One region of the Hydrogenophaga aquatica genome, then DNA from elsewhere that is predicted to be linked to it. Evidence: predicted binding sites of a transcription regulator. Region 1 holds the regulator's gene; the other holds the start of a gene.
What was found. Region 1 encodes NrdR, which represses ribonucleotide reductase genes. Its sites were predicted from a motif close to CACNANATNTNGTG; they were not measured.
Positions count from the first base shown of each region.

Region 2: the regulator NrdR is predicted to act here: its motif matches at 1,744-1,757, upstream of ACYVHH_RS16800 (ribonucleoside-diphosphate reductase subunit alpha).

Region 1 covers NZ_BAAGVK010000015.1:96,982-100,389, reverse strand. The annotation lists gene ACYVHH_RS13040 (transglycosylase SLT domain-containing protein) at 1-33, shown strand, start outside; gene glyA (serine hydroxymethyltransferase) at 209-1,453, shown strand; gene nrdR (transcriptional regulator NrdR) at 1,493-1,942, shown strand; gene ACYVHH_RS13025 (PaaI family thioesterase) at 1,939-2,484, shown strand; gene gloA (lactoylglutathione lyase) at 2,490-2,903, shown strand; gene serS (serine--tRNA ligase) at 2,947-3,408, opposite strand, start outside.
Region 2 covers NZ_BAAGVK010000025.1:6,179-9,586, reverse strand. The annotation lists gene ACYVHH_RS16800 (ribonucleoside-diphosphate reductase subunit alpha) at 1-1,636, opposite strand, end outside; gene ampD (1,6-anhydro-N-acetylmuramyl-L-alanine amidase AmpD) at 1,841-2,410, opposite strand; gene ACYVHH_RS16790 (hypothetical protein) at 2,495-3,408, opposite strand, start outside.

The DNA.
Region 1 (3,408 bases):
TCCCTGGGCCAGCCCGGTCCCAGCGCCTCCTGATAAAATCCACCCCGTGCGCAACTGGCGATAGGCCGGGCGGCCCCACCGGCCACCCGAGCTGACGTGGGCCACCACGGGGAAGCGCACCGCCGTCGCAGCCAGCTGCGGGGTGCCAAGCCGTTCGCCTGGGCAGCCCTTGTCACCGCACAGGGAATCCACTCTATCCAGGACTGCCATGTACGACCGCTCCATCCTCGTTGAACAAGCCGATCCCGAGCTGTTTGCCGCCATTCAGGCCGAGAACGCACGCCAGGAACACCACATCGAGCTGATCGCCAGTGAAAACTACGCCTCGCCGGCCGTGATGGCGGCGCAGGGCTCGCAGCTCACCAACAAATACGCCGAAGGCTACCCGGGCAAGCGCTACTACGGCGGTTGCGAATACGTGGACGTGGCCGAGCAGCTGGCCATTGACCGCCTGAAGCAGCTGTTTGGTGCCGACGCCGCCAACGTACAGCCACACTGCGGCGCCTCCGCCAACGAGGCCGTGTTCCTGGCCTTCCTCAAGCCTGGCGACACCATCATGGGCATGAGCCTGGCCGAAGGCGGCCACCTGACCCACGGCATGCCGCTGAACATGTCTGGCAAGTGGTTCAACGTCGTGTCCTACGGCCTGAACGAAAAGGAAGAGATCGACTACGACGCGATGGAAGCCAAGGCGCGTGAACACCGCCCCAAGCTGATCGTGGCGGGCGCGTCGGCCTACAGCCTGCGCATCGACTTCGAGCGCTTTGCCAAGGTGGCCAAGGAAATCGGCGCCATCTTCATGGTGGACATGGCCCACTACGCAGGCCTGATCGCCGCGGGCGTGTACCCCAACCCCGTGCCGTTTGCCGACGTGGTGACCTCCACCACCCACAAGAGCCTGCGCGGCCCGCGCGGTGGCATCATCCTCATGAAGGCCGAACACGAGAAGGCCATCAACAGCGCCATCTTCCCCGGCCTGCAGGGCGGCCCGCTGATGCACGTGATCGCAGCCAAGGCCGTGGCTTTCAAGGAAGCGCTGACGCCCGAGTTCAAGGCCTACCAGCAGCAGGTGGTGAAGAACGCCCAGATCGTGGCCGAGACGCTGACCCAGCGTGGCCTGCGCATTGTGAGCGGCCGCACCGAAAGCCACGTGATGCTGGTGGACCTGCGTGCCAAGGGCATCACCGGCAAGGAAGCCGAGGCCGTGCTGGGCAGCGCCCACATGACCATCAACAAGAACGCCATCCCGAACGACCCCGAGAAGCCGATGGTGACCAGCGGCATCCGCGTGGGCACCCCGGCGATGACGACGCGCGGCTTCAAGGACGAGGAAGCCCGCCTGACCGCCAACCTGATTGCCGACGTGCTGGACAACCCGCGCGACCCGGCCAACATTGAAGCCGTGCGCGCCAAGGTGGCTGCCTTGACCGCACGTTTCCCGGTCTACCGCTGACGAGACTGCCCCGGCCTTGCCCGGGGCATTTTTTTGCCTATGAAGTGTCCTTTTTGCGGCCACGCCGACACCCAGGTGGTGGAGACCCGGATCTCCGAAGAAGGCGATTTTGTCCGCCGCAGGCGGCGCTGTGGCGCTTGCGACAAGCGCTTCACGACCTACGAACGCCCAGAGGTAACCTTCCCGGTGGTTGTGAAGAAGGACGGGCGGCGCATCGAATACGACCCGTCGAAGCTGCGCGGCAGCCTGACCCTGGCCCTGCGCAAGCGCCCGGTGAGCACCGAGCAGGTGGACGCCGCCGTGGAGCGCATCGAGGAAAAGCTGCTGAACCAGGGCGCGCGCGAGGTGGCCAGCCACCGCATTGGCGAGCTGGTGATGCGCGAGCTGAAGAAACTGGACAAGGTGGCCTACATACGTTTTGCCAGCGTGTACCGCAGCTTCGAGGACATCGACGAATTCCGCGCTCTGGTGGACGAGGTGCGCAAGTGAACGCGCCCACTTCAACTTTGGACGAGTGGCTCTCGCGCGAAGCGGCTGTACAGCAGCGCCTGGCGGCGGGCCCCGGCCCAGGCATTGCCACCCCGCAGCAACTGGCGGGGCGCAATGGGCTGGAAATCATGCAGGGGGTGATACACGGCGAACTGCCCTACCCGCCCATTGCACGCACGCTGGACTTTCTGCTGGTGGACGTTGCTGACGGGCAGGCGGTGTTCCAGGGCACGCCCGGGCCGCAGCACTTCAACCCCATGGGCACGGTGCACGGCGGCTGGTTTGCCACGCTGCTGGATTCGGCCCTGGGCTGCGCGGTGCACACCAAGATGCCCGTGGGCCGCGCCTACACCACGGCCGAACTGAGCGTGAACATCGTGCGCGCGCTCACACCCAAGGTACAACGCGTGCGCGCCATCGGCAAGGTCATCCACTGCGGGCGCCAGCTCGCCACGGCAGATGCCCAACTGGTGGGACCGGACGGCACGCTCTACGCTCACGCCACCACGACCTGCCTGGTTTTCGAGATGCGCGCACAATAACGCGCATGCGAATCCTTCACACCATGCTGCGCGTTGGCAACCTCCAGCGCTCCATCGATTTCTACACCAAGGTGCTCGGCATGACGCTGCTGCGCACGTCCGAGAACCCCGAGTACAAATACTCCCTGGCGTTTCTGGGCTTTGACGGCGGCAACCCTGGCCAGGCCGAGATCGAGCTGACCTACAACTGGGGCGTGGAGCAGTACGAGATGGGCACTGCCTACGGGCACATCGCCCTGGGCGTGCCTGATGCCTACGCCGCCTGCGAGAAGATCAAGGCCGCTGGCGGCAACGTGACGCGCGAGGCTGGCCCCGTGAAAGGCGGCACGACGGTGATTGCCTTTGTGACGGACCCTGATGGCTACAAGATCGAACTGATCCAGCGCGACGCCGAAGCAGCCGGAGCCGGTCTGCGCTGACCGAAGAGCACGCGGCGGGGGCACACCCCGCCACGCGTGAAACTCAGAGCGTTTCCGCCCCGCCCAGGTAGGGGCGCAGGGCCGCCGGCACCGTGATGCTGCCGTCGGCGTTCTGGTAGTTTTCGAGCACGGCCACCAGCGCGCGGCCCACGGCCAGGCCAGAGCCGTTGAGGGTATGCACCAGCTCGTTCTTACCCTGGGCGTTCTTGAAGCGGGCCTGCAGGCGTCGCGCCTGGAAGGCCTCGCAGTTGCTCACCGAGCTGATCTCGCGGTAGGTGTTCTGCGCGGGCAGCCACACCTCCAGATCGTGCGTGCGGGTGGCGCCAAAACCCATGTCGCCCGTGCACAGGGCCAGCACGCGGTAAGGCAGGCCGAGCTTTTGCAGCACGGCCTCGGCGTGGCGGGTCATGTCCTCCAGCGCCTCGTAGCTCTTTTCGGGGTGGACGATCTGCACCATCTCGACCTTGTCGAACTGGTGCTGGCGGATCAGGCCACGCGTGTCGCG
Region 2 (3,408 bases), on a different contig from region 1:
TCTTGCGCCACAGGTCGATGGCGGGCACCTTCTTGTAAGGCTTGATCTCGCCGCGCGCGGCCTTTTCTTCGTAGGCCACGTAGGCCCGCTCAAAGTCCTCGCCAAACTTGTCGTGCAGGTCCGGCACGTTGTTGGGGCTGAACAGGCTCCAGTCGCCTTTTTCCATCACGCGCTTCATGAACAGGTCGGGGATCCAGTTGGCCGTGTTCATGTCGTGCGTGCGGCGGCGGTCGTCGCCCGTGTTCTTGCGCAGCTCCAGGAATTCTTCAATGTCCAGGTGCCAGCTTTCCAGGTAGGTGCACACGGCCCCCTTGCGCTTGCCACCCTGGTTCACGGCCACGGCGGTGTCGTTCACCACCTTCAGGAAAGGCACCACGCCCTGGCTTTCGCCGTTGGTGCCCTTGATGTGCGAGCCCAGTGCGCGAACGCGCGTCCAGTCGTTGCCCAGGCCGCCGGCAAACTTGCTCAGCAGCGCGTTTTCCTTGATGGATTCGTAGATGCCGTCCAGGTCGTCGGGCACGGTGGTCAGGTAGCAGCTGGACAGCTGCGAACGCAGCGTGCCGCTGTTGAACAGCGTGGGGGTGGACGACATGAAGTCGAACTTCGACAGCACCTCGTAGAACTCGATGGCGCGTGCCTCGCGGTCAATCTCGTTCAGCGCCAGGCCCATGGCCACACGCATGAAGAACGCCTGCGGCAGTTCGATGCGCGCCTTGCGCACGTGCAGGAAGTAACGGTCGTACAGGGTCTGCAGGCCCAGGTAGTCGAACTGCAGGTCGCGCTCGGCCTTCAGGGCGGCGCCCAGCTTCTTAAGGTCGAAGTTCAGCAGCTCGGGGTTGAGCAGTTCGTTTTCCACGCCCTTCTTGATGAAGGTGGGGAAGTAGTCGGCATAGCGGGTGGCCATGTCGGCCTGGGTCACTTCCTCGCCCAGCACTTCCTTCAGGATGGTGTGCAGAAGCAGGCGGGCGGTAGCGTAGGTGTAGTCGGGGTCGGTTTCGATCTTGGTGCGCGCGGCCAGAATGGCGGCCTTGTACACCTCGGTCATGGGCACGCCGTCGTACAGGTTGCGCATGGTCTCGGCCACGATGGGCTCGGGCTTCACGTCGGCGCCCAGGTTGGCACAGGCCGATGCGATGAGCGCATGCAGGCGCGGCACGTCCAGTTCCACGCGCTGGCCGTTGTCCAGCACATGGAAGGCGGGCGTGGCCGGGGCGGCCTGTTCCGTCTGCTTGGCGGCGCGCTCCTGGGCGCGGCGCTCGCGGTACAGCACGTAGGCGCGTGCCACTTCATGGTGGCCGCCGCGCATCAGGCCCAGTTCCACCTGGTCTTGTACGTCTTCAATGTGGAAGGTGCCGCCACCCGGGCGCGAACGCATCAGGGCGCGCACCACGTTCTGGGTCAGCAACTCCACGTCTTCGCGCACGCTGGCCGATGCGGCACCGTGCGTGCCATGCACGGCCAGGAAGGCCTTCATCAGGGCCACGGCAATCTTGTTCGGCTCGAAGGGCACCACCGCACCATTGCGGCGGATGATCTGGTAGTTCTGCAGCGTGGCGCCGTGTGCGGCGCGGGGAGCTTCAGCGGTACCGCCAAACACGGGGGCGGCAGACTGGGGGGCAGTGGTTGTGGATTGCATGGGTCCTCGCTAGTTGTCTTGTTGGGGGCAGACGTCGCAGGCGCGTAAGAGCGGCCCGCTGGTGGCGTCAAGCCAGGCCACGTGGTGACCCGGGTGGTGGTGTCAGACACTACCTATAGTGTTCTGATGCGGTTTGAAACACTACCGGTAGTGTAGCGACGCCAAGCCCCTGCGCAAGGGAGAGCCCGAAAAAAAATTTTCTTTTCAGCGTGCGGCGGGTGGGGGAAAACACCGATCCGGCCAGCCCAGGTGCTGCTGTAAACGTGCCCAGTCGAACCCCGGGCCGGGGTCTTGCTTGCGGCCGGGGGCCACATGCTCATGCCCCACCACATGTTGTATGGGGTACTGCTGCGCCAGCGTCTGGCACAGGCTGGCCAGGGCTTGGTACTGGGCGGGCTCGAAGGTGTCGCCCTCTAGCCCCTCCAGTTCAATGCCGATGGAATAGTCGTTGCAGTTGTCGCGCCCGCACCAGCTGGACTGGCCCGCATGCCAGGCGCGGTCGTCGCAAGACACGAACTGCACCACCTCGCCAGTGCGGCGTATGAAGAAGTGTGCCGACACCTCCAGTCCGCGAATGGTCTGGAAGTAGGGGTGCGCGTCCCAATTCAGCGTGTTGGTGAACAGCTGCTCCACCTCCGGCCCGCCGTACTGGCCTGGCGGCAGGCTGATGGAATGCACCACGATCAGGTCGATCGTGGTGTTGGGGGGGCGGGGGCCGAAGTTGGGGGAGGGGATGCGGCGGGTAGGTTCACACCACCTTTTGCCCAGGGTCATCGTGAAAAGTGGTGGTGGGTCTTCAGGGGAGGGCAGAAGCCCACCACTTTGTGAGTCTCACAAGAGTGGTGGGTCGAAGATCACTCAGAAGTTTGAATAAGTTTTTGAGCTGTTTGTGTACTTCACACATTTCGTGGACGATGGGCCTTCAGTGACACCGTCAAATGCTGTGACCATCACGCACATGGACTTGTCGCTGTTGGTTGTGTAGCTAGTGCCGCTCTGCGTTGTGGGGGTGCTGCCTGTAGGGCTGCAGCTGGTGTTCTGGCCAGTGATGTCGCAGGTTCTGATTCTGTAGCCGCCCGTTGCACCAGTGATGGGCGCCCAGGTCATGGTGGCTGACGCGGAGTTTGTTCCGTTGTTGCTGAATGTCCACGCACTCAGGTTGGGTTGCCCAAGGGTACCGCAGGTGCCCGACTTCACGTCAAAGTTCAGTGTGATGTCTGTGACCGCGTTTGGAATGTCGGTGAAATTGATGGAGTTAGGGATATCCGGGTTTTGGGCGTTGGATGCGTTGATGGCATATGCCACGTTATTGCCCGCCGGAACCACCGTAGGTGCAGTATTGCCTGGGCACAGGGTAACTCCGGTGCCGGCCGTAAAACGGACCGCACCATTCCAGCTGGAACCGATGAAACCCGCCCAATTGATTGAGCAGCTGTATGAGTAAGACGCGGTTCCGTTAGCGGTCAGTGTTTCGGTGTTGCAGGAGCTGCCGTTCAGATCGATGGCTGTCAACGCAGCGGCAGATCCTGTGAAGTTGGTGATCGTTCCGTGCACCAGGGTTGACGGTATGGTCGGGTTCGTAGTTACGTTCGGGCAACTCACGCCATCGTCATTGGACATGCAGTAGAACTTGCCTGGGTTGTTGTTGGCCGTGATGGTTTTTGAACTTCCGTTAAGCGGTTCAGTGACTGTCGGAATACCACTGGTCGATCCCAGAGAGCCGGTGGGTGTGTACCCGTTCAATGTTGTCTGTTCGGTGTTGCACGAGGCAT